Linked DNA regions of Streptomyces clavuligerus. The protein of the gene in region 1 interacts with the protein of each later gene in a pairwise test. Links are inferred from orthologs where the notes say so. Each region holds a gene or a part of one and is shown on either strand. Other genes may lie near its edges. The genes, in order: CRV15_RS15210 and dnaE.

Region 1 (14,696 bases):
TCACCACCGGGGCCCGGTCGCAGCGCAGGGCGATCTGGCTGCCGCGCTCCGCGTGCTCCCGGGGGGTCACCGGGCGCACCGGACAGCCCGGGTCGCCGAGCCCGCCGGGCAGCCGTTCGTCCAGGCACTCCAGGAAGAAATCGGTGAGTGCCAGGCTCTTCGCCCGGATGTCGTCGACCGACACCCCGTCCCAGACGTCGAGCGCCGCGTCCAGCGCGAGCATCGACAGAATGTCCGGTGTGCCCACCCGGCCCTTCAGCGGGCCGTCCGCCGGGGCGTAGCCGCTGTCCATGGCGAAGGGGTCGCGGTGCGAATTCCAGCCGGGCAGCGGGGAGTCGAAGGCCGCCTGGTGGCGCTCGGCGACATACAGGAACGCGGGCGAGCCGGGGCCGCCGTTGAGGTACTTGTACGTACAGCCGACGGCGAGGTCCACGCCGTGCGCGTCGAGCCCCACGGGGAGCGCGCCCGCGCTGTGGCAGAGGTCCCAGACCGCGAGCGCGCCCGCCCGGTGGATCGCCTCGGTGAGCGCGGGCAGGTCGTGCAGGCGGCCGCTGCGGAAGTCGACATGGTTGAGCAGCACGGCCGCCGTCGTCGGCCCGAGGGCCGAGGGCACGTCGGCGGGGTCGACGGGGACGATCCGGCAGCCCGTCAGCCGGGCCGCCGACGCCGCGATATAGCCGTCGGTGGGGAAGGTGCTCGCGTCCACGAGCACCTCGGTACGGGCCCCTCCCCCCGTACCCGGCGCATCGGTACCGGGGGTCTCCCGGGAGGTGTCCGTACCGGCGAGCCGGACCGCGCCGACCACCGCCTTGAACACGTTCACGCTGGTGGAGTCGCCGACCACGATCTGCCCCGGGGCCGCGCCGACCAGCGGGGCGATCCGGTCGCCGATCCGCTCGGGCGCGGTCCACCAGCCGCTCTCGGTCCAGGAGCGAATCCTCAGCCCGCCCCACTGCCGGGTGACGACATCGGCGATCCGGCCGGGGACGTGCGCGGGCAGCGCGCCCAGCGAGTTCCCGTCGAGATAGACGGTCCCGTCCAGGGCGAACAGCCCGCGCAGCGGGGCCAGTCGATCCGCTCCGTCCAGCGCGGCGGCGCGGCGGGAGGGGAGTCCGGGGGTGGTGGACGCGGTGTGCTGGGGAGTCACAGGGGCCTTACCGGTCTCGTGGATCTCATGGATCTCTTGGAACTCGTGGGTCTCAGGCATGGTCGCGGCATGGGTCTCAGACATGGCTGCGCGCCGTCCACAGCTCGGGAAAGACATGGTTGCGGGCCCGCTTCTCCAGCCAGGCCACCCCGGCGGAGCCACCGGTGCCGACCTTCGCGCCCATGGCACGGCGGGTCGCCACCAGATGGTCGTTGCGCCAGCGCCACACCAACTCGGCGACATCGGTCAACGCCTCGCCGAGCCGGGCCGGTTCGGCGTGGTTCTCCGGGTCCCGGTAGATCTCCGTCCAGACCGCCTCGACCGCCGCGCTGGGTTCGTACCGCCGCGCCAAATTCCGTTCCAGGACCTCCGCGGGCACCGGGAAGCCGCGCCGGGCGAGCAGCCGCAGCACCGCGTCGTAGAGGCTCGGCTGCTGGAGCGCCTTCTCCAGCTCCGCGTGGACACGCGGCGCACCCCGGTGCGGGACGAGCATGGACGCGGACTTCTCGCCGAGCAGGAACTCCATCCGCCGGTACATCGCCGACTGGAAGCCGGAGCCCTCACCGAGAGCGCCCCGGTACGCGTTGAACTGCGCGGGGGTGAGCTGCCCCAGCGGTCGCCACGAGGCGTTCAGCGCCTCCAGCTCCCGCACGGAACGCTTCAGCGCGTCCAGCGCCACGGGGACACGGCCCTCGTCCAGGGCCCGGCTCGCGGTCTCCCACTCGTGGACGATGACGGTGAACCACAGCTCCATCACCTGGGTGGTGACGAGGAAGACCATTTCGCCCGGGTCGTCGGACCGGGGTTTTTGCAGGTGGGTCAGCACATCCGCCTGGACATAGTCCTCGTACGGAGTGGTGCCCGCGAAATCGAGATGCGGGGTCGCGTCGGCGTCATGTGACATCGCTGTCTCCTCGACGTTCCGGGTAGCGGTCCGCCCCTTCCTGTTGGTGGTGGGAGCCCCGGTCCCCATCGGCATCATAAGCCGGGGCCCGCGCCACCCTCCACGCTTGTCACGCGCGGCGCGCGTGGGGCGTATTCGGGTAAGGCACGGGCCCCTGACCTGCTTGGTTCACCGGTCGGTTCGACACGTTCCGCCATCGGGCGCGCCGGAGCGCGCCGTCCCGCGCCGCTGGGCGCCGGGTGCGCCGGTCAGCGCGGGTGCCGACGGCCGGCGGTCGGCAGCCGGCGGTCGGCCCAGGGGTCAGCCCAGGGTGTCGGCGGCCGTCGCGGAGGAGTCGCGCAGGAAGGTCGTGCAGCGCTCGTACTCCTGCTGCTCACCGATCTCGCCCGCGGCCCGCGCCAGCGCGTGCAGCGCCCGCAGGAAACCCCGGTTGGGCGCGTGCTCCCAGGGCACCGGGCCGTGGCCCTTCCAGCCGCTGCGCCGCAGCGCGTCCAGACCGCGGTGGTAGCCGGTACGGGCGTACGCGTACGACTCCACCACGCTGCCGCGCCCGAAGGCGTCGTCGGCGAGGAGCGCCCAGGCGAGCGAGGACGTGGGGTACTTGGCGGCGACCTCGGCGGGGGTCGCCCCGGACTCCAGCAGCTCACGCGGCTCGGGCTCGTCGGGCAGATGGGTGGGGGGCGGTCCCCCCAGCAGGTTCTCGTGGATGACCATGGCCCCAGTCTCCCTCACCGCTCCGCCCTGCCGTCGTCGGCGTCCGCCTCCCCCGTCTCCAGCGGCGGCGCGCCCACCCCGCAGTTGTAGCGGCACTCCGGGTGGACGCAGGTGGGGGCGGGGCGGCGGACGGTCGCGAAGGCGATCAGCGCCCCCAGCACCAGGATGGCGGCGCACCAGGGCATGGCCCGGCGGAAGGACTCGTCGAAGGCGGTCGCGGAGCGGTACGCCTCGGGGCCCATCCCGGTGAGCAGCGGCAGCGCCGCGACCGCCAGCAGGCCCGCCGCGCGGGCGGCGGCGTTGTTGACCCCGCTGGCGATACCGGCGCGGGCGGTGTCCACCGAGGCCAGGACGGTGGCGGTCAGCGGGGCCACCAGGGTCACCATGCCGAGGCCCATCACCAGGATCGCGGGCAGCACGTCCGTCATGTAGGAGGCGTGCTCGCCGACGCGCAGCATCAGCAGCATGCCGACGGCGCAGATCAGCGGCCCGGCGGTGAGCGGCAGCCGGGGGCCCGTCTTCTGGGCCAGCTCACCGGAGCGGGCGGAGAAGAACAGCATCAGCAGGGTCGTGGGCAGCAGCGCGAGGCCCGCCTCCAGCGCGGAGTAGCCGGAGACCACCTGGAGCTGGAGCGCCACCAGGAAGAAGAAGCCGCCGAACGCCGCGTACACACAGAACGTCACCAGGTTCACGGCGGTGAAGAGCCGCGAGCGGAAGATCGACAGCGGCAGCATGGGGTCGGGCCTGCGGCGTTCGACGGCGATGAAGAGGGCGCCGACCACCACTCCGGCCGCCCCGGCCCACCAGGCGGAGCCGATCAGGGCATAGGTCACCAGGGTGAGCGCCGCCGCGCCGAGGGCCGCGCCCAGGACGTCGAAGCGGCCCTGGTGGGCCTGTGGGTCACGGGACTCGGGCACATGGCGGAGCGCGATCGGGACACAGATCGCGGCCAGCGGCACATTGAGCAGGAAGACCCAGCGCCAGCCGGGCCCGTCGACCAGCCAGCCGCCGACGAAGGGGCCGATCGCCGCGCCGACGCCGCCGAAGCCGGACCACAGGCCCACGGCGCGGGCCCGGTCGTCCGGGTGGAAGCTGGCCTGGATCAGGGCGAGCGAGCCGGGCGTGAGCAGGGCGCCGCCGACGCCCTGGAAGGCGCGGGCGAGCACCAGCAGCTCACCGGTGGGCGCGAACCCGCAGAGCAGGGAGCCCAGGGCGAACCAGACCACACCCAGGACGAAGATCCGGCGCCGTCCGTAGCGGTCGCCGAGCGCCCCGCCGAGCAGGATCAGCCCGGCGAGCGCCAGCATGTAGGCGTTGACCGTCCACTGGAGGACCGCCAGATCGGCGTCGAGGCTCTTCCCGATGCGGGGCAGGGCGACATTGACGACGGTCGAGTCCAGCAGGGCCATGCTGGAGCCGAGGACGGTGGTGAACGTCACCCAGCGGCCGGTGGCCGTGGACAGTCGGATCTCTCCCGGGCGGTCAGCCATACCCGGATCATCGCAGCGCCACCGGGCCCGCACGACCGGAACCGCACGACAGGGACCGGGCCCGCACGACGGGGGCCGCACGACGGGGACCGGAACCGCACGACGGGACGGAGCGACGGGGACCGGGCCCGCACGGCCCGGCGGCACAGGGCGACGGCCCGGCGGCATCGGAGGACGGCCCCGATGACAGGACGACGGCCCGGTGACAGGACAACGGCCCGGCGCTCCCCCTGGGACAGGAGGGGCACCGGGCCGCCCATGACCGGGCCCGCCGGTCCACCACGGGTGGCGCCGACGGGCCGGGCGTACCGCTTACTTGATCTTGTTACCGGCCGAGCGCAGCGTGGCGCACGCCTCGGCGACCCGGGTGGCCATGCCCGCCTCGGCGAGCTTGCCCCAGGTCCGGGGGTCGTAGGTCTTCTTGTCGCCGACCTCGCCGTCGATCTTCAGCACGCCGTCGTAGTTGGCGAACATGTGCCCGGCGACGGGACGGGTGAAGGCGTACTGGGTGTCGGTGTCGAGGTTCATCTTCACGACGCCGTTCTCCAGCGCGACAGCGATCTCCTCGGCCGTGGAGCCGGAGCCGCCGTGGAAGACGAAGTCGAACGGGTCGGCCTTGCCGTAGCGCTCGCTCACGCCCTGCTGGAGGTCCTTGAGCAGCTCGGGACGGAGGACGACATTGCCCGGCTTGTAGACGCCGTGGACGTTGCCGAAGGAGGCGGCCAGCAGGTAGCGGCCCTTCTCGCCCAGGCCCAGCGCCTCGGCGGTGCGCAGCGCGTCGTCGACGGTGGTGTACAGCTCGTCGTTGATCTCGTGCGTGACACCGTCCTCCTCGCCGCCGGTCGGGGTGATCTCGACCTCAAGGATGATCTTGGCGGCGGCGGCCTGGGCCAGCAGCTCCTGACCGATGGCGAGGTTGTCGCTCAGGGTCTCGGCCGAGCCGTCCCACATGTGGGACTGGAAGAGCGGGTTCTCGCCCCGGGCGACGCGCTCGGCGGAGACCGCCAGCAGCGGGCGGACATAGCTGTCGAGCTTGTCCTTGGGGCAGTGGTCGGTGTGGAGCGCGATGGTGACGTCGTACTTCGCGGCGACGATGTGCGCGAACTCGGCCAGGGCAACGGCGCCCGTGACCATGTCCTTGTTGTGCTGGCCGCCCAGGAACTCCGCACCACCGGTGGAGATCTGGACGATGCCGTCGCTCTCGGCCTCCGCGAAGCCGCGCAGCGCGGCGTGAAGGGTCTGCGACGAGGTCACATTGATGGCCGGGTAGGCAAACTTTCCTGCCTTCGCCCGGTCCAGCATCTCGTTGTAGACCTCAGGGGTTGCGATGGGCATGTCCGCTCCTTGTGATGTGCGGGGTAAGCGAAATGAGCTGGCCCTGACCTGGGGGGCGACGTCATCGTCAGCCCCTATCTTTCCAGACAGGTCCGGACGCTCCACCCGGCCCGGCCCGATACTCCGTGCGGTGGAACTCCCGTTTCACGTGAAACAATCGAGTTTTTGTCGTTGTCGCAGGTCAGAGGGGGTAGCTGCCAGCTCGGCGGGGGGATGGCACCCCGGGCCGCTGCTCCGCCCGGGGCACAGGGGGCCCGGAAGGCCCCCGGAGGCAGGAGACTCAGGACAGGCCGAGCTCGTCCAGCGAGTACGCGTAGAGGTAGGGCACCCCGGCCGTCTGGCTGATCTTCTCTCCGGCGCCGGTGGCACGGTCCACGATCGTGGCGACGGCGACGACCTCGCCGCCCGCCTCGCGCACGGCCTCGACGGCGGTCAGCGGGGAGCCACCGGTCGTGGAGGTGTCCTCGACGACCAGGCAGCGGCGGCCCGTGATGTCCGGCCCTTCGACCCGGCGCTGCATGCCGTGGGCCTTGGCCGCCTTGCGGACGACGAACGCGTCCACCTGGCGTCCGCGCGCGGCGGCGGCGTGCAGGATCGAGGTGGCCACCGGGTCCGCGCCCAGAGTGAGCCCGCCGACGCAGTCGAAGTCCAGGTCGGCGGTCAGATCGGACATGACCTGGCCCACCAGCGGCGCGGCGGCCCCGTCCAGCGTGATCCGGCGGAGGTCGACGTAGTAGTCGGCTTCCAGACCCGAGGAGAGGGTCACCTTGCCGTGCACCACGGCCTTGTCCTTGATCTGCTGGAGCAGATCGGCACGTACATCACTCATGCCCATGAGCTTAGGCGCTTCGGACACCCTCCCGGCCCGGGCGCCGGGTGGGCGCCCGTGACGGCCGGTGGCCGCCCCGGCGCGGAGGCCCGGTGCACAGCGGGGCCGCACCGGGACAGGGGCGCGGCGGGGCCCCGCCCGTGCAGGGGTGCGGCGGGCGCGGTGCTCAGAGGCGGCGCCAGGTCCAGGTGGTCTCGATCTCCAGCGGGTCGATCGGGGTGACGAGCCGGGGGAGGGTGTTGAGGCCGTTGGGCGGACCCGACTGGGGCTCCACGCAGACCGCCTCCGGCTGCTCGTCGTAGATCACCACCCACTCGGTACGGCCGGTCACGGTCAGCTCCAGCCGTCCGGGCCAGGTGAGCGTCACTCGCACCCCGTCGGGCATGCCGAAGCAGTCGTCCCAGGGGCCGGGCAGCGGATCGATCCGGCGGCCGGTCGGCAGATGGTCCCCGCCGCGCTCCTCCTGCCAGGCGGGGTCGAAGTCGATCCGTACCTCGCTGTCGCCGAGGACGCGCCGGAACCAGGGGTGCCAGCCCGCCTGTGCGGGGAAGGAGTTCTCCGTCGCCTCGATGCCCATCCGGAGCGTCAGCGAGTCCTCCCCCAGCTCCACCACCTGGGTGGCCCGGCCGGGGTACGGCCAGGGCTCGGCCAGCTCGCAGGTGAAGGCCGCCTCGGTGGCCGTGTGCCGGGCGGTGCGCCAGGGCTGGTCCCGGACGGTGCCGTGGATGGCGTGCGGCGCCGCGTTGAGCGGCATCTGATAGCGGTCGGCACCGTCGCGGAAGACACCGTTCTCGATCCGGCCGCACCAGGGGGCCATCGGGAAGCAGCCGTACCGCTCACCCTGGCGGAGGAGTTCGGTGCCGCCGATGGCCAGGCTCTCGATACGGCAGCCGTGGCGCGGGGCGACGGTCAACTCCACATCGCCGGCGGTCAGCCGGACGTTCTCTTCGCTGCTGTTCACCCTTCGGACCCTACTGGCACCCCGGGGCGGCGGCCTCATGTGCGGCGGCGGCGCAGCGCCCGGCCGACGACGACGGAGGCGATCGCCAGCGCGGCGGCGGCGGGCGCGATCCAGTGCAGCGGCAGACCCCGGCGGCCCTCGTCGGGCGCGGGGACGGGGGCGTAACGGCCGCGCGGCGGGGCGTGGTCGACCTCCTCGGCGCTGCGGCCGATCATGGTGCGGCGGGCATGGGCGGCCTCGACGGGGGGCTCGTCGCCCAGGGCGGGCAGATCGTCAAGACCGCCGAGGTCACCGAGGTCTCCGAGGTCGCGCAGCTCCCCGGTGCCGGAGAGGTCCCGCAGGGCGTCGAAGACGCGGTCGTCGTCCGAGGAGCGGCCGTCCCGCGAAGCGTCGGCGTCGGCGTCCGGTGTCGACGCGGCGGCTTCCCGGCCGCCTCCGGTGTCCCCGGTGCTCCCGGCGTCCGCAGCGTCCTCGGGGTCCGCGCCGGGGCTGACGGGGCTGTCTTCCTCTGCCCCGCCGCGACCTCCCCGGGCGGCCTCGCCGTCCATACGGCCGTCGTCCTCGCTCCCGGCCCCGCTCCCGTTCTCCTCGTTCCCGCTCCCGCTGCCGTCGTCGCTGCCGTTCCCGTTGCCGTTCTCGTTCTCGTTCTCGTTCTCGTCGTCGTTCTCGTCAGGGCGGTTGGCGTGGGGGTTTCCGTCCATCGTGTGAGGTTCCTCCCGGCCGTGGGCGAAGGTGTCGTCCGGCCCGGCGCCGGTCGGCGACGGGGTGTCGCACGGGGGTCCGCCGACGGGGCCGGAGGGCTCCAGCGCCACGTCCGCCAGCCGCTCGCCGAAGCGGTCGAGCAGCCGGTGCGCGGTCTGGGCCCGGAGTTCGGGCGCCAGGTCCGCCAGCCGTCCCCCCACCGTCGCGGAACCGTTGATGCCGAGGTTCGTCCCACCGTCCACCGCCGTCGGACGGATCGTCAACGCCACGGCCACGGAGCCCTGGCCCCGCACCTCCGTGCCCTCCCCCCGGAAGGTGAAACCCTCCTCGTCCGCCGCCGTCGTGAGCGCGCCCCGGTAGGTGATGGTGTGCCGCCCGGCGCGGACGCGCAGCCTCCCGGAGAGCGGGCCCGAGGTGTCCCCGGTGGCCCCGGTCGCCTGGGTGTCCTGCTGGAATCCCTGGACGCAGCGGGCGAGCCGGGCCGGGTCGCGGAGCACCCGGCGGACGGCCTCCGCCGGGGCCGGAACGAATACCTGATGGTCCATGGGGTCCGAGCCTACCCAGGGGCCCCGGGCGCGTCTGCGCTCCGGTCCGCGCCCGGGCCGGGAACCGCCGCGCCGGATCAGTTCTCGTAACGCGGATGGACCAGGGTGGAGGGCGCGAGCGCGGGCACCCGGGTGAGCGCGGTCTCCCGGGCGTCGGCCGCCAGTCGGCCGGGGGTGAGCGACGTCAGCGGCGGAGCCCCGGAGTCCAGGCCGAGCCGGGGCGCCGACGCATGGGCCGCGAGCAGGAAACCCCAGTCGCACGGGGCCGTCATCGTGGCGCGCCCCTCCCGTTCGGGGCCCGCGGCGAGCCGGGAGAGCCCGCCGTCCGCGCGGTAGGCGGTGGCGCGGAACCCGGCGGCCCGCAGGGTGGCCTCGACGGTCCAGTAGGTACGCGGCCGGGTGCCAGAGGGACCGGCGTGGACGACGAGCCGCCCGCCGTCGGCGAGCGCGCCGCCCAACAGCCCGTAGAACTCCTGCGAGTAGAACTTCGCGCTGCGGGTGGTGCCCGGCTCGGGCAGGTCCACGATCACCACGTCCCACACGGGTTCGGAACGGGCGGAGCGCAGCCAGCCGAAGGCGTCCCCGGTGACCACGCGGACCCGGGGGTCGCGGTAGGCGTGCCGGTTGAGGGCGGTGAGCGCGGGGTCGGTACGGGCCAGCCGGACCACCACGGGGTCCAGTTCGGCGACGGTGACCGAGGCGGCGCCCCGGTAGCGCAGCACCTCGCGCGCGGCGAGCCCGTCGCCGCCGCCGATGATCAGCACCCGGGTGTGCGGGCCCCGCATGGCCGGGTGCACCAGGGCCTCGTGATAGCGGCGCTCGTCCCCTTCGCTGACCCAGAGCCTGCCGTCGAGGAAGAGATCCAGCGGACCGCCGGGGCCGCCGGTGAGGACGACCTCCTGGACGTCGGTCTCCAGGGCGACACGGACCCGGTCGCCGTAGACCGCGCGGCGCGCCGCCCGTTCGAAGTCGTCGACCAGGACGGTCGCGGTGCCGAGCACGGCGAGGACGGCGGCATTGGCGACCAGCAGCCAGAGGCGGGACCGCCGGGTCAGGTCGTGGCGGAAGAGACAGAGCACGAGCAGCCCGCCCACGACCGCGTTGACCGCGCCGGTCAGCAGTCCGCTGGTGAGCCGGCCGAGCCAGGGCAGCAGCAGAAAGGGGAAGGCGAGCCCGCCGACGAGCGCGCCCACGTAGTCGACGGCGAACAGATCGGCGACGGTGCCCTCGACATCGCGGTCGCGCCGGGAGACGCGCTGGATCAGGGACATCAGCAGGGGCAGCTCCGCGCCGATGAGGACGCCGATGATGAGCGAGAAGGAGACCAGTACCAGCCGGGACCCGCCGCCCCAGGCGAAGGAGGCGTAGAGCACCAGGGCGGAGCAGCCGCCGATGAGCGCGAGGGACAGCTCCAGCAGCCCGAAGCCGACGGCGGCCCGGCAGCGCAGCCGTTTGGCCAGGAGCGATCCGACGCCCATGGCGAAGACCATCACCGAGAGAACCACCGACGCCTGGGTGACGGAGTCGCCGATGAGATACGAGGCGAGGGCGACGAGTTCCAGCTCGTACACCAGACCGCAGGCCGCGCAGACGAAGACGACCAGCAGCACCAGACTGCGTCCGGCCGCCGGGCGCACCCGCAGCGGCGCGGCCTGGGGGGGCGGTGCCAGTTGCTGCGTCCGGTCGATCATGCAGTAACGCTACGTCACGATACAGAAGCGGTTTGTCACCCACACGTGTGCACCTGCCCTGCGCCGGGCGAGCCGGGCGCGGCGTCCTCCCGCCGGAGCGCGGTCCGGGCCCCGCGTGCGATCCGGGCGCGGAAAACGGGGCACACGGCGCGGGGACGGGGCACGCACCACGGCGGACACGGCGCGGGGGGCGCGGCGCGCGCCCGCACGCCGGAGGCACACACGAGAAAAGCGCGGTGCCGGGTCCGGCCCCTGCTCCGGACCCGGCACCGCGCCCCGGACATCCCGGGCGCACACCCCGCGCGCCGCGCCCCTACAGCACGGCGTGCTGCGGCGGGCGCCGCGCTCGCGGTCTCGGGGTGATGGCACCCACCCGGGTACGGGTGACGACCAGCCGCCCCTCCTGTGGATAGGAGTGCCAGGTACGCCACCGCACCTGGCCCTCCTCCCGCTGCGCCATCATCGCGGTGAAGGCGAGCGGGGAGCCGGGGAAGGTCCCGGCCAGCGAGTGCGGGTGGTCGGCGACCAGCGCGAGGAGTTCCTGCGCGCGCCCCGCGAACGAGCCCTTGGAGAGGGTCTCGACGCGCGCGGCGAACTCGTACTCCCAGTCGCCGACGCGCTTGGCCACGCCCAGCGGCAGCGGGGTGCTGCTGCCGGGCATGCAGGCGACGGTTTCGGAACAGGTGCTCCGTTTGGATTCGAGCAGGACTTGGTGCGAGGCACCGAGCAGCCTGAGCTGGAGTTTCGCTCCGGAGAGCTCCAGGTCGAGAACGGCCAGGGCGGGAAGCGGCTCCCGTCCGAGTGCCCAGGCGAGATCGTCGGCACGGGTATCGGTGTAGGCGGTACTGAGAGTCGTGAGCATGGGTCGGCTCCGCAAACACGCGTCGGCGGTGGATACGTGAACCTGAGGCGCCCCCTGAGCGGGAGTTCACAAAGTGGGGGGACCGCCTGATCGAGGCCGTGAGCAGGCCCGACGGCTGGGTGGTTCCAACAGGTTCCGTCAGCGACTGAATCATGAAGTACGCGGGGCTCGCAGTGTTTTTACCCAACTTGAAGGGGTTTCCATCCCCTAGGGGACTTACGGTTCAACTGTTCAACCACATGCTTCACCGCACCCCGGACATCCGGGACAAGGCGCCCCGGGCGCCCCGCGCTCACGGCAGAGGACTTCCCCACCACCGCCCGGAACATGACAGGGGCGCCCGGCGGAAACCCGCCGGGCGCCCCTGCTTCGACCCGGCCGGAAACCGGCCGAGGGCGAGAAGGCCGCTGCCCCGTGTCAGCTGCCTCCGCCGCATCCGCCACCGCCGCCGCCACCGCAGGACGAGCCCGACGAACTCGACGACGTGTCGCAGGAACCGCCGTCCCCCACCCAGACCGAGCCGCTGGAGTGCGAGCCTCCGCCACCCGCGGACGCGCGCCGATAGCGCGGGGGGACCTGGCCGTGCCGATAGAGCGGGGAGACCTGGCCGCGCCGATGCGCCACGACGCCCACGACCCCCGCGATCACCACTGCGGGCGCCAGGAGGAGCACCAGAACCACGAAACCTGTCATATCGCTCCCACCATCTTTCTCTTCCCCCGAAGCGAGATCCCCGCGCCGTCGCGTGACTTGCTTCTGTGTGCCTGTCTGTCTCTGTCGATTCCTGGACGATTCTCCCTGCCTGCCCCCGCCTGCCGCTGCTGATCCCCGCCTATCGGTGTCCATCAGCGCTTGTCAGGGCTTCCTCGTCCTGGTGGAAGGAGAATGCCCCGGACACTCCGCGGCCAAAGCGGACTTGAGGAAGTCCAGAGCTTCCCCCGAGGATGGCGCCATGGTGACCATGGATGGGCCCGGACCGCTGCCGCGGACACGACCACTGCTGAACCGCCGGCTGGCGGAGTTCGGCACCACGATCTTCGCGGAGATGTCCGCGCTGGCGACCGCGACCGGAGCCATCAACCTGGGACAGGGCTTCCCCGACACCGACGGCCCCGAGGAGGTCCGCGAGGCGGCCGTGCGGGCGCTGCGCGACGGCCGGGGCAACCAGTACCCGCCCGGCCCCGGGGTCCCCGAGCTCCGGAACGCGATCTCCGAGCACCAGCGGCGCTTCCACGGGCTGGCCGTGGACCCCGACACCGAGGTCCTCGTCACGGCGGGCGCCACGGAAGCCATCGCGGCGGCGCTGCTGGCCCTGGTGGAACCGGGCGACGAGGTCGTCGCGCTGGAGCCGTTCTACGACTCGTACGCCGCGTGCATCGCGATGGCGGGCGGCCGACGGGTGCCGGTGACCCTGCGCCCCCGGGACGGCGCGTACCGTCTCGACCTCGACGAACTGCGGGACGCCGTCACCGAGCGCACCCGGCTGCTGCTGATCAACACCCCGCACAACCCCACCGGCACCGTGCTGACCCGCGCCGAGCTGGCCGCCGTCGCCGAACTCGCCGTCGAGCGGGATCTGCTGGTGGTCACGGACGAGGTGTACGAGCATCTGGTGTTCGAGGGGGAGCACATCCCGCTCGTCTCCTTCCCGGGGATGCGGGAGCGGACCGTCACCATCAGCAGCGCCGGGAAGACCCTCGCGTACACCGGCTGGAAGATCGGCTGGGCGACGGGCAGCCCGGAGCTGGTCACGGCGGTCCGCTCGGCCAAGCAGTTCCTCACCTATGTGGCGGCGGGGCCCCTCCAGTACGCGGCGGCCGAGGGGCTGCGGCTGCCGGACGCGTACTTCGCGGGGCTGCGCGAGGAGCTGCGGGCCAAGCGGGATCTGCTCTGCGCCGGGCTCGCGGACGCCGGTTTCACGGTCCACCGCCCCGCCGGGACCTACTTCGTCACCACCGACATCCGGCCGCTGGGCGAGGAGGACGGCTTCGCCTTCTGCCGTGCGCTGCCGAAGCGGTGCGGGGTCGTCGCGATCCCCAACGCGGTCTTCTACGACCACCGCGAACAGGGCGCGCCCTTCGTCCGCTTCGCGTTCTGCAAGCGGACCGAGGTGGTGGAGGAAGCCATCCGCAGACTGTCCACACTGCGGGGCTGAGCCCGGGCGACGGGACCCGCCGTCACGCGGCCCGCTGTCAGCCGACCGGGTGGCAACGGGCACGCAACCGGCCGTGTCGTGGCCGCAGCGCTCGCGCGCGGCGGCAGCGGAACGGAAAGTCTCCTTGACGACCCGTGCGCGCCCGGAGGTGTTCCCTGTCCGCAGAGACCTTCGACGACACGACAGCGGACGACCCGGCGGCGGACAGCCCGTCGGCGGACAACGCGGCGACGGATGCCCCGGCGGCGGACAGCCCGTCGGCGGACAACGCGGCGACGGATGCCCCGTCGACGGACAGCCCGTCGGCGGATGACGCGTCGACGGACACCCCGTTGGCGGATGACACGTCGGCGGACGTCCCCGCGGGTACGGGACACCGCCCCGGTCCCCTGGCGCGCGGGGAGCGGCGGGCCGGGGCGGCGGCCCCCTGGCGCGCCGCGCTCCGGCGGGCGGCCCCCGCGCTGGGGCTGTTCGCCGCCGCCCGGCTGACCGGGCTGCTGGTGATGGCGGGCTGGGCCCGGCACATCGACCGTCCGCCCCGCCGGGTCCTGGCGCGGTCCTGGGACTCCGACTGGTATCTGCTGATCGCCGAGCACGGCTACGGCCGCACCCTGACCTGGCCCGACGGCGCCGTCCAGAGCGATCTGGCCTTCTTCCCGCTCTACCCGGGGCTGGTCCGCGCCGTCACCTCGGTCCTCCCCGTCACCGGCGGCACCGCCGGGCTGCTGATCTCCTGGACCGCCGCAGCGGTGGCCGCCTGGGGGGTGTTCGCCGTCGGCAACCGGCTCCACGGACGGCGGACCGCGACCGCGCTGGTGCTGCTGTGGGGGCTGCTGCCGCACTCGATCGTGCTGACCATGGCGTATACGGAGCCCCTGCTCTGCGCCTTCGCCGCCTGGTCGCTGTACGCGCTGATCAGCGGGTACTGGCTGTGGGCCGGTGCCCTCTCCCTCTGTGCCGGGGCCGCGCGGCCCAACGGGGTCGCGGTGGCCGCCGCGGTCGTCGCCACCGCCGCGCTCCATGGGTTCCGCGCCCTCCGCGACGGGGAACGCGTCGGCTGGCGCCCCGCGGCGGGCGCGGCCCTCGCACCCGTCGGCTGGTGCGCGTATGTGCTGTACGTGGGGGTGCGCGAGGGCGATCCGCTCGGCGGCTACTTCGCCGTGCAGCGCCGCTGGACGTCGACGTTCGACTTCGGCGAGGGGTCGCTGCGGGTGGTGCGGGACATCGTGCTGCGGCCCGCGCCGCTCCCGCTGGCGGTGACGCTGACGCTGGTGGCGGCGGGCGTGGTGCTGTTCGCGCTGCTCGTCCTGGACCGGCCGCCGCTGCCGCTGCTGGTCTTCACGGCGGTGCTGGTGCTGATC
Region 2 (15,832 bases), 1.6 Mb from region 1 along the record:
AGAGACCCTGGAAGGCCCCGCCCACCCTTGGGCCGGGAGGCCCCAAGAGGTGCCCCCACCCCTGGGTCCGGCGACCCCGAAGCCCCCCACCCCTGGGCCCAGAGGCCCGGGAGATGCCCCACACCTGGACCGGGAGACCCAGGCAGGTATCCGCCCACACCTGGACCGGAAGGACCCAAGAGGTGTGCCCACACCTGGGTCCGGAGCCCTGGAAGGTCCCCGCATTCTCCCGCGCCCGGCGGCCCGGGCGGGGTATCCCCGGCGGAGCGAGGGTGGATACCCGCCATCCTTCGCCGTGCGTCCGCGCGCAATCCTGCGCCGCGACACCCGCCCTCCGGGGCGGAACCCGGCTCCGGGACCGTTCAGCGCGCCGGAGGGCGGTCACTCCGCGGAGGGCCGAAGCCCTGGCGGGGAATGCGTCCCCGGGGCTCGACGGGGCGGGTTTCCTCCGCTACGACCGTGGAGAGGGCTCTTCGGACCGGGGAGGCGGCAGTCCATGTCCAAACGCACCCGCAAGCGCAAGTGGCGCACCCGCAAGGCCAACCACGGCCGCAGGCCCGCCTGACGCGCCGCCCGCGACGGCGGCCGGGGCGGGGCCGCCGGTCCGGGCAGGACCCGACGCAGCCGGATATATCAGGATCGGGGCTGTGCTCAGGTCCGTGGGGGCCAGGCGGCGGGAGCGGGCGGCAGCGGCTCCGGGTCCCTCGGCGCGAAGAGGGCCGTGAGCAGCAGATGGGTGACCATCGCCGCGATCGGCCAGGCCAGCAGCATGCCCTTCGCGGTGAGCTTGAGCGGGGCGTCGAACGGGACACCCCGGCCCACCGAGCGGGCGTGCGCGGCGACATCGGGGTCCGGTCCCAGCCAGACGCCGAGCCGCCAGGCGAGCACGGAGGCCAGAATGCCGCCGAGCGCCAGACCGACCACCAGCGGCACACCCCCGCGGCGGCGGTAGAGAAAGGCTCCGACCGCGGTCAGCACCCCGAAGCCGAGCGCGAGCAGCGCGAAGACGCCGTCGGCGCCCACGGCCTCCTCGCCCTCGGAGTTCTCCAGGAAGACGGCCTTGCCGTCGGAGATCAGCGGCACCCGGGGCGCAAGCCACAGCCACAGCAGCCCCAGCGCCACCCCCGTGACCGTCACGGCCAGCAGCACCAGGACCCCCTCGCGCACCTCCGTGGCGCGGTCCGGGGCCGCGGCGGACCCGTCGTCCTCGGGCGGCGGGGCCTGCCAGGGGTCGTCGTTCGGCGGCGGCGAAAGCGGTACGGTCACCCGGACATCGTGCCAGGCGGGCGCGGGCCACGCCTCATCGGACCGCCGCGCGCCGATACGCCCAGGTGGCCGCCGCGAGCGAGACCAGGCCGACGGCCGCGCAGACGGTGAGATCGAGCGCGACGGACGCCCAGTCGGGCCGGGCGCCGAAGGTCTCGGCGAGGGCCTCGACCCCGTAGGTGGACGGCAGCAGATCACGCGCGTACGCGATCGGCTCCGGCATCCGGGCCTCCGGGAGGACACCGAGCAGCAGCGCCGCCGACATCCCGAGCTGTCCGAGCAGGGTGGCGAGTTCCTGGCGGGGCGCGAGCAGCCCGAGGGCCGCGCCGAGCCCCGCGAGCGCCGCCCCGGCGAGCGGGATCACCGCCACCAGGACCCAGAGATGGGTGAGCGGCAGGGAGAAGAGCACGCTGCCCGCGACCGCCGTGACGACGGTACCGGGCACGGTGAAGGAGGCGTAGGCGCCCGCCGCGCCGAGGACCACCGCGGCGGGCGGCACCGGCAGGGTGGCGTAGTGGTCGAGACCGCCGCTCGCCCGGAGCTGTCCGAAGTACTGGGCGAGGAGGTTGAGCGCGACGAAGGCGACGACCAGCACGGAGGAGCCCGCGACCACGGCCCGGGCCTCGTCCCCGCCGTCGACGACGCCCCGCATCAGGACCATGATCCCGACCGATTGGAAGGTCGCCACGAAGAGCAGCGGAATCCGGGCGACCCGGGCGCGGGAGAGCTGGGCGCGGTAGACGGCGCCGAGCGCGGGCAGCAGCCGCGCCCGGGGGGCGAGCGGCGCGGCGGCGCGGGCCTCCGCGCCCCGGGCCCCGGTCCCCTCGCTCAGCGTCCGGTCGGACACCACCTCAGCGGGCACGATGCTCACGCCTTGACCAGCCCCTTCATCGCGTTCCCCCCGAGCGCCAAGTACACGTCCTCCAGGCTGGGCGTCGCCAGCGTGAAGTCGTCGAGCGCGGCGAACGCCGCGCCCCCCGTCACCGCGGCGACGGCCGCGCGCGCCTCGTCCGGCGCGAGTCTGAGCACCCAGCGGCGCCCGGACTCCTGTGCCGATCCGCGCAGCGCGGCCACCTCGGGCACCTCCAGCGGCGCCCGTTCGCGCCACACCAGTTCCACGCGTACCTCGCCCGCGATCCGTTCCTTCAGCCCGCCGGGGGTGTCGCAGGCGATCACCCGGCCCCGTTCCAGGACCGCGACCCGGTCGAGCACCGTCTCGGCCTCGATCACATTGTGGGTGACGAGGACGACGGTGGTGCCGTGTTCGGCGCGGCGGCGGTCGACCGCCGCCCAGACGGCACGCCGGGCCACCGGGTCCATACCGGTGGTGGGTTCGTCCAGGACGAGCAGCGGACGCCGCCCGACCAGGGTGGCGGCGAAGCAGGCGAGCCGCCGCTGACCGCCGGAGAGCTTCTTGAGCGGCCGTCCGGCCAGTTCGTCGAGGCCGAGTTCGCCGAGGACGCCGTCCCGCTCGGCACGGGCGTCCCGGGTGGTGAGCCCGCGCAGCCGTCCGGTGGTCTCGGCGGCCAGTGCGACGGTCAGCTCGTCGAGGGCGGTGGACTCCTGGCCGAGGTAGCCGATGAGCCGCGCCGCCCGCTCGGGGTGGCGCACAAGGTCGTGGCCCAGCACCTCGACACTGCCCGCGTCGGGCCGCATCAGACCGGTGAGCTGGCGGACGAGCGTGGACTTCCCGGCGCCGTTCGGGCCGAGGAGACCGAAGATCTCACCGCCCCGGACCTCCAGGCTGACCCCGTCCGTCGCCCGTACCTCGGGCGTCGCCGGGACTCCCCGGCGTGCGCGCGCGGCAGGGTAGGTCTTGACCAGCCGCCGCACCACACACACCGTACTCACGAGGTACGAGAGTACGGGGTCCTCCGCGCCGCTCCCCGTCGGGGGCGTGCTCACTTCGTGGCGCGGGCCGTGGCGGCGGTGGGCTCACTCCCCCGCGGAGGTGTGGTCGCCGGCGGTGCGGACGTCGATCTCGCGCCAGAAACCGGCCCGGATGGCATAGCGGTCGTGCTCGTCGATCTGGTCGTCCTTGTGGGCGAGGAGGCCGAAGCGCGCGGCGTAGCGGAGCAGTTCCCCGTCGATCCGGTGCGGAATCCGGGGGTACATGACGGAGAGTTTCTGTACATGTCCGGCTTCGGGCAGCCGTTCCATCCAGCGGCGGGCGAACACCTGGCCGACCTCGAAGGGGTCGCCGCCGACGGTGGTGATGTCCTCCTCCCGGTCGGCCCAGCGCTGCTCGGCGCTGGTGAGCTGGGCGAGGGTGGGCAGGGAGGCGCTCTCCGGCGGTTCGCCGGGCGCCCCGCCCCCGGGGCGTTCGATCCAGCCCTTGTCGGACGACCAGCGCAGGGTCGCGGTCGCCGGGTGCTGCGGGGGCTGGCTGCCGGGGGCGCGCAGTCCCGCCAGGTCCTTGGGGGTGGGGACGCCCTTGGACGCGGGGGGCGCGGTCGCCGTGGTGCTCCCGGCGACGGGCCGGGAGCCGTTGCGGGCGGTCTCGGGGGCCGATGCGGGGGCCGCGGTCGCGGCGGCGAGGGCCGCCTCGGGCAGTGGGGCGGAGAGGATGGCGGCGATCTCCGGCCGGGGCACCGGCTGCGGGGCGCAGACGCCGGTCAGCTCCTTGGCGCGGACGGCGGTGGTGATCCAGGCGCGGTCCAGCACCCGGCGCTCATCGGCCTCGGCGACCAGGTCCTCGGACTGGTTGTAGTCGCCGTCGGCGGCCTGGACGGCCCACAGATGCACGGCGACGCCGTGTTCCTTGGCGGACATCAGTCCGGGCAGCAGATCGCCGTCGCCGGTCACCAGCACCACGTCCGAGCAGGCCCGGTTGCGCGCCAGCTCGGTCAGCTCGGCGTGCATGGCGGCGTCGACGCCCTTCTGCGCCCAGCGGCCGTCGCTGCGGGTCAGGGCGCCGAGCCGGACGGTGACCCGGGGCATCACCCGCAGCCGCCGGTGCTCCGGCTGGGGCACCCGGTCGGGCGCGCCGTCGAACCAGTAGATGCGCAGCAGGGGCCGTTCCGTGTCCCGTTCGGCGAGTTCTCTCAGGCCCTGGATGAGGGCGGTGTGGTCGACGGTGATCCGGGAACGCGCGGGTTCCCCGGCCAGCAGGCTCGCGGCGGCGCCGAGCAGATAACCGGCGTCCACCAGCACAACGCAGCGGTCCACACGCTCCACCCTCTTTCCGGTACTCGGGTATCAGAGGTCTTCGGGACTGAAACATCAAGGAAATCTTGAAGATCTTGAAAATTACGTGAATAGATCTTGAAAGACGGTTTGCCCACCGGCTTGTCCGCCGGCCGCCCACCGGTCGATCGCTGTGGCTCTGGAGGGGTCGGGAAGGAGTGCGGGCCGGATGTCCCGGACGAGAGCACGGCCCGCGGGTATCCCTCCGGACCGGGGATTGTTCCGGGTTTTCCTTGAGTCTGCCCGACGGTCCAGTGGTTAACGGCCGGAACTCGATCATCGGCGTGGCGGAAGCCGCCCGTTCGACAGCAAGGGCCCTTTACCCAGGGCAATGATCCAAAATGCGGCCTATCGTCCCATATGTGAGTCTGGTCGCGGCCGCAGCCCCGCGACCCCCTCTGGAGGCATCCCATGGCCAAGAACAAGAACCGCAAGGGCACCCATCAGCAGCGCGCCGCGGCGGCGGAGCGCTCGAAGGAGGAATCCCGTTCCACCGCCTTCGAGGAGCGGGCCCAGCCGCAGTCGCAGGCCCAGGGCAGCCCGGCCGACGTCGCCCGCAAGCACCAGCGGCGTTTTGGCCACAACTGACGATCACCGCTGACGAACGACGAAGACGGGGAGGGGGCGCGTCCACGGTCGTGGACGCGCCCCCTCCCCGTCGGTCGGCCGCTCCCCGTGCGGTACGGGGACGGCCTCCCCCGCGGCGCGGGGACCGGGCCTCCCCCGCGGCGCGGGGACCGCCGGTCAGCCGGCCAGGCAGGCCGGGCCGAGCAGCACCTTCAGATCGCCGTAGAGCGCCGGGTCCGCCTGCACCCGGTGCCGGTCCAGCCGGAGCACGGTCGTCGTGCGCGGCCCCTGGAGCTTGATCCGCACCTCGGTGTTGCCCCGGTGGTGGCTGAGGATCTCCCCCAGCCTGGTGACCATCGGCGGGGTCACCTTCACGGTGGGAATGGTGACGACCACGGGCGCGTTGGTCCCGGCCGAGGAGAGGTCGGGGACCATCAGCTCCATCGCGACCAGCCGCGGTACGTCCTCGCGCTTGTCCAGCCGCCCCTTGACGAAGACCACCGTGTCCTCGACGAGCTGGGTGGAGACGAGCTGATAGGTAGCGGGGAAGAACATGCACTCGATGGAGCCCGCCAGGTCCTCCACGGTGGCGATGGCCCACGCGTTGCCCTGCTTGGTCATCTTGCGCTGGAGCCCGGAGATGATGCCGCCGATGGTCACCACCGCGCCGTCCGCGTGCTCACCCCCGGTGAGCTGGGAGATCGACGCGTCCGACTTGTCGGACAGCACATGCTCGATGCCGAAGAGCGGATGGTCGGACACATAGAGCCCGAGCATCTCCCGCTCCTGGGCCAGCAGATAGGACTTCTCCCACTCGACGTCGGAGAACTCCACGTCCAGCCCGAAGCCGGGCTCGTCGGCGCTGTCGTCGCCCATGCCGCCGAAGAGGTCGAACTGTCCCTCGGCCTCCTTGCGCTTGACCGCGACCACGTTGTCGATCATCGGCTCATGGTGGGCGACGAGGCCCTTGCGGGTGTGGCCCAGCTCGTCGAAGGCCCCGGCCTTGATCAGCGATTCGACGGTCCGCTTGTTGCAGACGACGACCTCGACCTTGTCCAGGAAGTCGGGGAACGATGAGTACTTCCCCTTGGACTTGCGGCAGCGGATGATCGACTCCACCACATTGGTGCCGACGTTCCGGACGGCCGAGAGGCCGAAGAGAATGACGTCGTCACCCTGGGCGGCGAAGTTCGACTGCGATTCATTGACATTCGGCGGGAGCACCTTGATGCCCATGCGACGGCATTCGTTCAGATAGACCGCCGACTTGTCCTTGTCGTCCTTGACCGAGGTCAGAAGGGCCGCCATGTATTCGGCCGGGTGATTCGCCTTGAGATAGGCGGTCCAGTAGGTGACCAGGCCGTACGCGGAGGAGTGCGCCTTGTTGAAGGCGTATCCGGCGAAGGGCACCAGGACGTCCCAGAGCGCCTGGACGGCCTCGTCGGAATAGCCGTTCTTCCGGGCGCCCGCCTGGAAGATCGTGAAGTTCTTCGCCAGCTCCTCGGGCTTCTTCTTGCCCATGACGCGGCGGAGGATGTCGGCCTCGCCCAGGCTGTACCCGGCGATGATCTGGGCGGCCTTCTGCACCTGCTCCTGGTAGACGATCAGGCCGTAGGTGACGTCCAGGACCTCCTTGAGCGGCTCCTCCAGCTCCGGGTGGATCGGGGTGATCTCCTGCTGCTTGTTCTTGCGCAGCGCGTAGTTCGTATGGGAGTTCATTCCCATCGGGCCCGGGCGGTACAGGGCCGACACGGCGGAGATGTCCTCGAAGTTGTCGGGCTTCATCAGCCGCAGCAGCGAGCGCATCGGACCGCCGTCGAACTGGAAGACACCGAGGGTGTCGCCCCGGCACAGCAGCTCATAGGTGGTGGGGTCGTCCAGCGGGATGGAGAGCATCTCCAGCTCGATGCCCTTGTTCGCCTTCACCATCTTGACGGCGTCGTCCATGATGGTGAGGTTCCGCAGGCCCAGGAAGTCCATCTTCAGCAGGCCGAGCGACTCACAGCTCGGATAGTCCCACTGGGTGATGGTGACGCCGTCGGAGTGCCGGACCCAGACCGGGGCGTGGTCGGTGATCGGCTCGCTGGACATGATCACGCCCGCGGCGTGCACACCCATCTGACGGACCAGGCCCTCGACGCCCCGGGCGGTGTCGATGACCTTCTTGACGTCCGGTTCGTTCTCGTACATGCCCCGGATCTCGCCCGCCTCGCTGTAGCGGGGGTGCGCGGGGTCGAGGATGCCGGAGAGCGGGATGCCCTTGCCGAGGACGTCCGCGGGCATGGCCTTGGTGAGCCGGTCGCCCATCGCGTAGGGGTAGCCCAGCACCCGGGCCGAGTCCTTGATCGCGTTCTTGGCCTTGATGGTGCCGTAGGTGCCGATCATGGCGACCTTGTCGGCGCCGTACTTCTCGGTCACATAGCGGATGACCTCCACGCGCCGACGCTCGTCGAAGTCGATGTCGACATCGGGCATGGAGATGCGCTCGGGGTTGAGGAACCGCTCGAAGATCAGACCGTGCTCGATCGGGTCGAGGTCGGTGATCCCCATCGCGTACGCGACGATCGAGCCCGCCGCGGAGCCGCGGCCGGGGCCGACCGCGATGCCGTTCTTCTTCGCCCACATGATGAAGTCGGCGACGACGAGGAAGTACCCCGGGAACCCCATCGAGACGATGACGTCCATCTCGTACTCGGCCTGCCGCTGGCGGTCCTCGGGGACGCCGCCCGGGTAGCGGCGGGCCATCCCGGTCCTGACCTCCTCCTGGAACCAGGTGACCTCGGTGAAGCCCGCCGGGATCTCGAACTTCGGCATGAGGTTCTTCGCCTCGAACATGCCGCTGGTGTCGATCTGCTCGGCGACCAGGAGGGTGTTGCGGCACCCCTCCTGCCAGGCGTCCGAGGAGTCGATGGCGTACATCTGGTCCGTGGACTTCAGGTAGTAGCCCGTGCCGTCGAAGCGGAAGCGGTCCGGGTCGGAGAGGTTCTTGCCGGTCTGGATGCACAGCAGGGCGTCGTGCGCCCCCGCCTCGTGGTCGAAGGTGTAGTGGGAGTCATTGGTGACCAGCGGGGGGATGTCCAGCTTCTTCCCGATCTCCAGCAGCCCGTCCCGGACCCGGCGCTCGATCTCGATGCCGTGGTCCATCAGCTCCAGGAAGTAGCGGCCCTTGCCGAAGATGTCCTGGTACTCGGAGGCCGCCTTCAGGGCCTCGTCGAACTGGCCGAGGCGCAGCCTGGTCTGGAGCTCGCCGGAGGGGCAGCCGGTGGAGGCGATCAGCCCCTCGGACCACTGGGCGATGGTCTCCTTGTCCATCCGGGGCCACTTCTGGAGCCAGCCCTCGGCATACGCGTCCGAGGAGAGGCGGAAGAGGTTGTGCAGACCCGTCCGGTTGGCCGCCCAGATCGTCTTGTGCGTATAACCACCGGAACCGGAGACATCGTCCCGTTTCTGATGCGGCTGCCCCCACTGGATCTTCCGCTTGTTCCGCCGGGACTCGGGGGCGACATACGCCTCGATGCCGATGATCGGGGTGATCCCCGCGCCCTTGGCCTGGTGGAAGAAGTCGTAGGCGCCGTGGAGATTGCCGTGGTCGGTCATCGCGATGTGCGACATGCCCATGTCTTTGCACGCGGAAAACATGTCCTTCAGCCGCGCCGCACCGTCCAGCAGTGAGTACTGCGTGTGCACATGCAGATGCGTAAAGGGCGGTTTGCTCACGGCGGGGGCCTCCAGAGGAACGGGCGACGGCAGGCGGCGGAGTGTCTGGGGGGACAGCGTGGAAGTCTACGACTTGGCTCGGACAGCCGTCGGCCCACCGGGGAAGCGGAGGGGGCCGCGGGGGATGGCCGTGCGGGCGCGCCGGGACCGGCCGCGCCCCGGGGCACTTCCGGGGCCCGCCGGGCGTTGGAGTGGCTGAGGCACGGCATCCGGCCGGGCCCGGCCGGCGGCGGACTCCCGTCCTCCTCCGGCCTGCTCCCCCACCGGCTCCCCTCGCCCTCTTCTCCCTGCCTTATCCAGACATTTCCCGTCACGATCCAGATATTTCCCTGCACCAGGAGGCACCCAGCGATGTCGGTACCGCACCCCGCCGAGATCACTCCCGAAGAGCGCGGCGAGCAGATCCTCGGTGAGTTCGACGCCGCTTTCGGTGCGCTCCTGGCCGCCGACCCGGACGCCTTCCGGGTCAAGTTCCGCAAGATGGCCTCCTCGGCGTTCGCGTTCTACCGGGGGGCCGCCTGCCTCTTCTACGCCGACCTGGAACGGGGTCACACGGCGCGCGGCGACGGCGCGATCGCCACCGGCCCCTATCTGGACGAGCGCACCAGCCGGGTGTGGATACACGGCGATCTCCACGCGGAGAACTTCGGCACGTACATGAATGCGAACGGCCGTCTGATCTTCAATGTGAACGACTTCGACGAGGCGTATGTGGGCCCCTTCACCTGGGACCTGAAGCGGCTGGCCGCCTCGCTGGCGCTGATCGGGCACTCCAAGGCGCTCAGCGACGGGCAGATCACCGAGCTGGTGCGGATCTGCGCCGCCGCCTACCGGGAGCGCATCCACACCCTCGCGGCCGGGGCGCAGGACGCGGAGGTGCCGCCGTTCACCCTGGACACCGCCGAGGGCCCGCTGCTCGAAGCGCTGCGGCACGCCCGCTCGCGCACCCGGTTCGCGCTGCTGGACTCGATGACCGAGATCCGCGAGGCCGAGCGGCGCTTCAGCTCCGGCGCGGGCTCCGTCGAGCTGGACGCCGCCGCGCGGTACAAGGTGCTCGCGGCCTTCGACGGCTATCTGGAGACCCTGCCCGAGTCCAGCCTCGCCCGCCCCGACTCCTACCGGGTGAAGGATGTCGTCGGCCGCCGCGGCATCGGGATCGGCTCCGCCGGCCTCCCCTCGTACAACATCCTCCTGGAGGGCACCAGCGACGCCCTGGAGAACGATGTCGTGATCTATATGAAGCAGGCGCAGACCCCGGCGGTCTCCCGCCATGTCGGCGACCGGGCGGTACGGGAGTACTTCCGGCACGAGGGCCACCGCACGGTGATCTCGCAGCGGGCGCTCCAGGACCACGCGGACCCCTGGCTGGGCTGGACCGAGCTGGACGGCGCGGGGCAGCTCGTGGCCGAGGTCTCCCCCTACGCGGTGGATCTGGACTGGGGCGATCTCGACGACCCCGGGCGGATCGCCGCCGTCGTCGCGGACCTGGGCCGGGCGGCGGCCACCATGCACGGCGCGGCGGACGACGGGAGCGGGCACTCGCTGGTGCCGTTCTCCACGGAACGGGCGATCGACGCGGCGATCGCGGCGGACGAGGAGGGCTTCGCGGGCCTGCTGGTGGACTTCGCGCACGACTACGGCGCCCGGGCCCGGGCCGATCACCAGATCTTCGTGGATCTCTTCCGCAACGGCCGGATACCGGGGCTGTGAGCGGCGCACCGGCCGCCGCGGGCCGCCGGGCGGGGGCCCCGGGGCCGGGCGCCGCGATGGCCTCGGCGATGTCCTCGGCGGTGGCCGGTGGCGGCCCCGGTGATGGCCCCGGCGGTGCCCTTAAGACTCCTCTCACCCGGACATGGCACACTCGCGGGTGATGGACGTATCGGGAGTTCGGCTCAGGACGGTGCGGGCGGCGGTCTTCACGGCACTGGTCGTGACGCTGTCCGCCGCCTCCCATGTGCTGCTCTCCCGGGCCCCGCTGCCGTGGACCGCCGTCGCCGGGGTCTCGGCGCTCGTCTTCGCGGTGGCCTGGGCCCTCGCGGGCCGGGAGCGCGGGTACTGGCGGATCGCGGGTCTGCTGATCCCGCTGGAGCTGGCGGCCGACACGATCTTCACCAGCGGCCAGGAGCTGTGCTACGGCCCCGGCGGCGGACCGGTCACCGGTGCGCTGCGGTCCCTCGGCTTCGACTCCCTGTGCGGCGGGGCCGCCGGGGCGCGGCTTCCCGGGGTGGGGACCGCCGGACAGGGCGCCGCCGGGCTGCTCGGGTCCTCCCACCCCGCGCTGCCCTGGCTGCTGCTGGCCGCCCATATCGGGGTCGGACTGCTTGCCTCCGCCTGGCTCTGGCACGGTGAGGCGGCGCTCGCCGGACTGCTGCGGGCGCTGGGCGCGCTCGCCTTCGGCCCGCTGCTGCTGGCGTTCGCGCTGGTGATCGGGGTGTTCCGGGCGCCGTCGGGGCTGTCGCGCGCGGCTGCCGCGCGCATCGTCCGGCGCGCCCGGCTGCTGGTGCACTCCGTCGGGCGGCGCGGCCCGCCCGTTCCCCTCTGCGGCTGACCCGGCCCGGCGCCCGGACCTCCCGGTCCGCCCGGTGCTCTGCCCGGTCCGGCCCGATGGCGGGGGCCTCTCCCCCCTCCCCCCTTCGCACGCCCTGACTTTCCCCTGACTTTCGTATCGCCCGATACGACGCATTTCTCGGAGTGAATCGGTATGAGCGCACGCAACAGCAAGGCCAACAAGGCTGCGGCCCGGGAGCGAATCCGCCAGCAGCAGGAGGCCCAGGCCAAGAAGGACCGCACCCGCCGTCAGCTGATCGTCGTCGGCTCGACCCTCGGCGGGCTCGCGCTGGTGGGCGGTATCGCCTTCGGGGTGAAGAAGGCCAGTGAGCCCAGCGCCTGGGACGCGGCCAAGAACGCCAAGTCCGTCACGGCCCCCGCGAACACCACCGGCACCAACGGCACCGAGCTGATCATCGGCAAGCCGGAGGCGAAGAAGACCCTGGAGCTGTACGAGGACTCCCGCTGCCCCTCCTGCGCCGTCTTCGAGCAGCAGGTGGGCAAGGTCCTGGAGAAGGACGTCGAGGACGGCAAGTACAAGATCAAGTACATCGGCGCCACCTTCATCGACAACCTCGACAACGGCGAGGGCTCCAAGAACGCGCTGAGCGCGCTGGGCGCGGCGGTCAACGTCAGCCCCGAGGCGTTCCTCGGCTTCAAGGCCGCCCTCTACTCCGCCGAGATGCATCCGAAGGAGAGCAAGGACTCGTTCGCCGAGGACTCCTACCTGCTGAAGGTCGCCGACAAGGTCCCGGCCCTGAAGGACAACGCCCAGTTCGAGAAGGACGTCAAGGAGGGCACCTTCGACGCCTGGGCGATGAAGATGTCGGCCACCTTCGAGAAGAGCGGGATCGAGGGCACCCCGTCGCTGCGCATGGACGGCAAGCTGGTCACCACCGAGGGCTCGAAGAACGCCCCGCAGACGCCGGAGCAGTTCCGGGCGGCGGTGGACAAGGCGCTCAAGGGCTGATCCGCCCGCCGGGCCTGCCGAGGGCTCCCGAGGGGAGGGAGGGTGACATCCGGTTCACCCTCCCTCCCCTTTCTGTTAACTCGTCAGTAATATGACGGGCCGTGACCAGTCGATTCCCCTCGATCCCCAGCCGCCGCGCGCTCGTCAGGGCCGCCGCCGCCACCGCCACCACGGCAGCCGCCCTGGCCGCCGCGCCCGCCGCCGCCTCCCCCGCGACCGACCCCGACCCCGGTGCCGGCTCCGGCTCCGCTTCAGGCTCTCCCGGCTTTCTGCACGGCGTCGCCTCCGGTGACCCCCTGCCCGACGGCATCCTGCTCTGGACCCGGGTGACCCCCGCACCGGAGGCGATACCCGGCTCGGGCCTCGGCCCCGACACCCCGGTGACCTGGGAGGTCGCCGAGGACTCCGGCTTCACCCGGATCGTCGCCCGGGGCGCCGTCACCGCCCGCGCCGCATCCGACCACACCGTCCGCGCCGATGTCCGGGGACTGCGCCCGCAGACCGCGTACCACTTCCGCTTCTCCTCGGGCGAGGCCGTCTCCCCCGTGGGCCGCACCCGCACCGCGCCCGCCGCGGACACCGCCGCCGACCGGCTCACCCTCGGCGTCGTCTCCTGCGCCAACTGGGAGTCCGGCCACTTCTCCGCCTACCGCCATCTCGCGGAGCGCACCGACCTCGACGCCGTGCTCCACCTCGGCGACTACATCTACGAGTACGGAACGGGCAGCTACCCCGGCCCCGACCGGGTGGTCCGCCCCCACTCCCCCGCGCACGAGATCGTCACCCTGGCCGACTACCGGCTGCGCCACGGCACCTACAAGACCGATCCGCAGCTCCAGACGATGCACGCCGCGCATCCGGTGATCGCGATCTGGGACGACCACGAGTTCGCCAACGACGCCTGGTCGGGCGGGGCCGAGAACCACACCCCGGCCACGGAGGGCGAGTACGCGGCCCGCGCGGCGGCGGCCCGGCAGGCGTACTTCGAGTGGATGCCGGTCCGCGCGGCCACCGAGGGCACCGTCTACCGGCGGCTGGGCTTCGGCTCCCTCGTCGATCTGCATCTGCTGGATCTGCGCAGCTTCCGCTCCCAGCAGTCGTCCATCGGCAACGGCGCCGTGGACGACCCGGAGCGCACCATCACCGGCCGCGCCCAGCTCGACTGGCTCAAGGGGCGGCTCAGCACCTCACAGGCGGCCTGGAAGCTGGTCGGCACCTCGGTGATGATCTCCCCGGTCGCCTTCGGGGCGCTGCCCGCGCATCTGCTGGCGCCGCTCGCGGAGCTGCTGGGGCTGCCCAAGGAGGGCATCGCGATCAGCGTCGACCAGTGGGACGGCTACACCGACGACCGCCGGGAGCTGCTCGCCCATCTGACCGGACAGTCCATCGGCAACACCGTCTTCCTCACCGGGGACATCCATATGGCCTGGGCGAACGACGTCCCGGTGCGGGCGGCCACCTATCCGCTGTCCCGTTCCGCCGCGACCGAGTTCGTCGTGTCCTCGGTGACCTCCGACAATCTGGACGATCTGCTGAAGGTGCCGCCGGGGACCGCGTCCACCGCCGCCGCGACCGCGATCCACGCGGCCAACCGCCATGTGCACTGGGTCGACATGGACGAGCACGGCTACGGCGTCCTCGACGTGACCGCCGAGCGGGCGCAGATGGACTACTACGTCGTCTCCGACCGGCGGGACCCGGCGGCGACCTCGCGCTGGGTTCGCTCGTACCGCACCCGCAGCGGCACCCAGCGGGTGGAGCGCGTCCACCAGCCGGTGCGCTGAGCCCGGACCGGGCCCGCAAGCCCGCGGTCCGTTCCGCGGGCTACCCCTCCAGCGACTCCAGGAAGCCGAGCGCGACCCGCCAGGTCCGCTCGGCGGCCTCCGCGTCATAGTCCGGAAGGTCCGGGTCGGTGTAGAGATGCCCCGCACCGGGGTAGCGGTGGATCTCCACATCCGCCCCGGCCCGGCCCATCCCCAGATACCAGGCCGTCAGCCAGTCGTGCGGCTCAAAGGCGTCCGGGTCGGCGACATGCAGTTGAACGGGCAGCTCGTCCACCGCCGTGTCGGGGGCGATGTCCGACGTGCCGTGCAGCAGAAGCAGCCCGCGGGCCTTCTCGTCGCCCAGCGCCAGATTCTGGGCCACGGCCGCGCCGAGCGAGAACCCCGCGTACACCAGCCCCCGGCCGGAGTGGGGCGCGGCGGCGGCGATGGCCCGCCTCAGCAGTTCGTCCATGCCGATCTCGTCCCGGCGGGCGCTCCCCTCCTCCACGGTGTCGAAGGTCGTTCCGTCGTACAGGTCGGGCGTCCACACCTCGTGACCCGCGGCCCGCAGCCGGTCGGCGGCGGCACTCACGGCGGGACGGAGCCCCTGGGCGGAATGGAAAAGCATGATGTGCATGCGGTCAGGTTACGTGCGGGACATGGAGAACGTGCTGCGCCCGCTGATCGTCATCGGTGGTTCGGCCGTCCTCACGCTCTGCGTGGGGTGGCTGGCCGATCTGCTGCTCCGCCGTGCCGACGCCCGGCACCCCGAGACCCCGCTGTGGGGGCTGCTGCGCCGCTGCCGCCTCCCGCTGCGGCTGGTGCTCGGCACCGCGCTACTGAGAACGGCCTGGCCACAGAGCCGGATCGGTGCCCTGGCGGACCACCGGGCCGGGGTGGACCGGCTGCTCTCCCTGGTCCTGATCGGCGCCTCGGCCTGGCTGGTCGTCACCATCGCCACCGCCGTCGTGGAATCGGTCTACGCCCGCTACGCAGCGGCCACCCGGGACCCCGCCCGGGTACGCCGGGTGCGGACCCAGATCACCCTGATCCGGCGGGTGGTCATAGCGGTGGTGGGGGTGGTGGCCCTCGCCGCGATGCTGCTGACCTTCCCGGCGATGAAGACGGTCGGCACCTCGATGCTGGCCTCGGCCGGTGTGCTCGGGATCGTCGCCGGTGTCGCCGCCCAGTCCACCCTCGGCAATCTCTTCGCCGGTCTCCAGATCGCCTTCGGGGACATGGTGCGGATCGGCGACACCGTGGTGGTGGACGGGGAGTGGGGCACGGTCGAGGAGATCACACTCACCTTTCTCGCCGTCCGGACCTGGGACGAGCGCCGGATCACCATGCCGGTCTCGTACTTCACCGGCAGGCCCTTCGAGAACTGGTCGCGCGGCGGGGCCCAGCTCACCGGGACGGTCCTGTTCCATCTGGACCACTCGGCCCCGGTCCCGGCGCTGCGGAAACGGGTGGGCGAGCTGGTACGGGAGTGCCCCGCGTGGGACGGCCGGGACTGGTCGCTGGCCGTCACGGACACCACGCCCAGCACCATCCAGGTACGGGCGGTGGTCACCGCGAAGGACGCCGACGATCTGTGGACGGTGCGGTGCGCGGTCCGGGAGGGGCTGATCGCCTGGGTGCACACGCACCATCCGTACGCCCTGCCGAAGATCGCGACGGGACCGGCGGCGGGGCCCGGCGGCCCGGTGCTCCCGGGCCCGCGCCGGTCTCCCGACGACCGGCCGCCGCGCGCCTGAGCCGCCCGGCGTGCGGCGTCCGGCGTGGGCGTCCGGCGTGCGGCGTCCGCTCAGTGGCC

Evidence for each region.
Region 2: the proteins of CRV15_RS15210 (region 1) and dnaE interact in binary tests that used the Escherichia coli proteins (3 or more experiments, as listed by UniProt). The link is inferred for Streptomyces clavuligerus from one-to-one orthologs.

What each region holds. Positions count from the first base shown.
Region 1 is NZ_CP027858.1:3,623,500-3,638,195, reverse strand. The notes cover bases 11,285-14,233. They hold CRV15_RS15210 (pyridoxal phosphate-dependent aminotransferase), read left to right. Parts: upstream 11,285-12,132; coding sequence 12,133-13,335; downstream 13,336-14,233. Other genes in these bases: CRV15_RS15205 (hypothetical protein), read left to right, coding at 13,470-14,233; CRV15_RS15215 (hypothetical protein), read right to left, coding at 11,598-11,873. Also shown: CRV15_RS15265 (kynureninase), read right to left, coding at 1-1,231; CRV15_RS15260 (tryptophan 2,3-dioxygenase), read right to left, coding at 1,224-2,051; CRV15_RS15255 (DUF3151 domain-containing protein), read right to left, coding at 2,352-2,765; CRV15_RS15250 (MFS transporter), read right to left, coding at 2,780-4,255; fbaA (class II fructose-bisphosphate aldolase), read right to left, coding at 4,568-5,590; pyrE (orotate phosphoribosyltransferase), read right to left, coding at 5,871-6,419; CRV15_RS15235 (aldose epimerase family protein), read right to left, coding at 6,586-7,380; CRV15_RS15230 (SRPBCC family protein), read right to left, coding at 7,416-8,627; CRV15_RS15225 (polyamine aminopropyltransferase), read right to left, coding at 8,705-10,318; CRV15_RS15220 (DUF2617 family protein), read right to left, coding at 10,632-11,180; more of CRV15_RS15205, read left to right, coding at 14,234-14,696. UniProt on the Escherichia coli protein: Shows aminotransferase activity with methionine and histidine as substrates, and to a lesser extent also with phenylalanine.
Region 2 is NZ_CP027858.1:5,204,646-5,220,477, reverse strand. What follows is about bases 4,997-9,081. They hold dnaE (DNA polymerase III subunit alpha), read right to left. Parts: upstream 8,737-9,081; coding sequence 5,197-8,736; downstream 4,997-5,196. Other genes in these bases: CRV15_RS36015 (hypothetical protein), read left to right, coding at 4,997-5,040. In the rest of the region: CRV15_RS21980 (hypothetical protein), read right to left, coding at 652-1,266; CRV15_RS21975 (ABC transporter permease), read right to left, coding at 1,301-2,137; CRV15_RS21970 (ABC transporter ATP-binding protein), read right to left, coding at 2,134-3,108; CRV15_RS21965 (NYN domain-containing protein), read right to left, coding at 3,202-4,434; more of CRV15_RS36015, read left to right, coding at 4,864-4,996; CRV15_RS21955 (DUF2252 domain-containing protein), read left to right, coding at 9,088-10,446; CRV15_RS21950 (hypothetical protein), read left to right, coding at 10,607-11,284; CRV15_RS21945 (DsbA family protein), read left to right, coding at 11,438-12,253; CRV15_RS21940 (alkaline phosphatase D family protein), read left to right, coding at 12,355-14,037; CRV15_RS21935 (dienelactone hydrolase family protein), read right to left, coding at 14,078-14,653; CRV15_RS21930 (mechanosensitive ion channel family protein), read left to right, coding at 14,676-15,773; CRV15_RS21925 (SDR family NAD(P)-dependent oxidoreductase), read right to left, coding at 15,824-15,832. UniProt on the Escherichia coli protein: DNA polymerase III is a complex, multichain enzyme responsible for most of the replicative synthesis in bacteria. This DNA polymerase also exhibits 3' to 5' exonuclease activity. The alpha chain is the DNA polymerase catalytic subunit.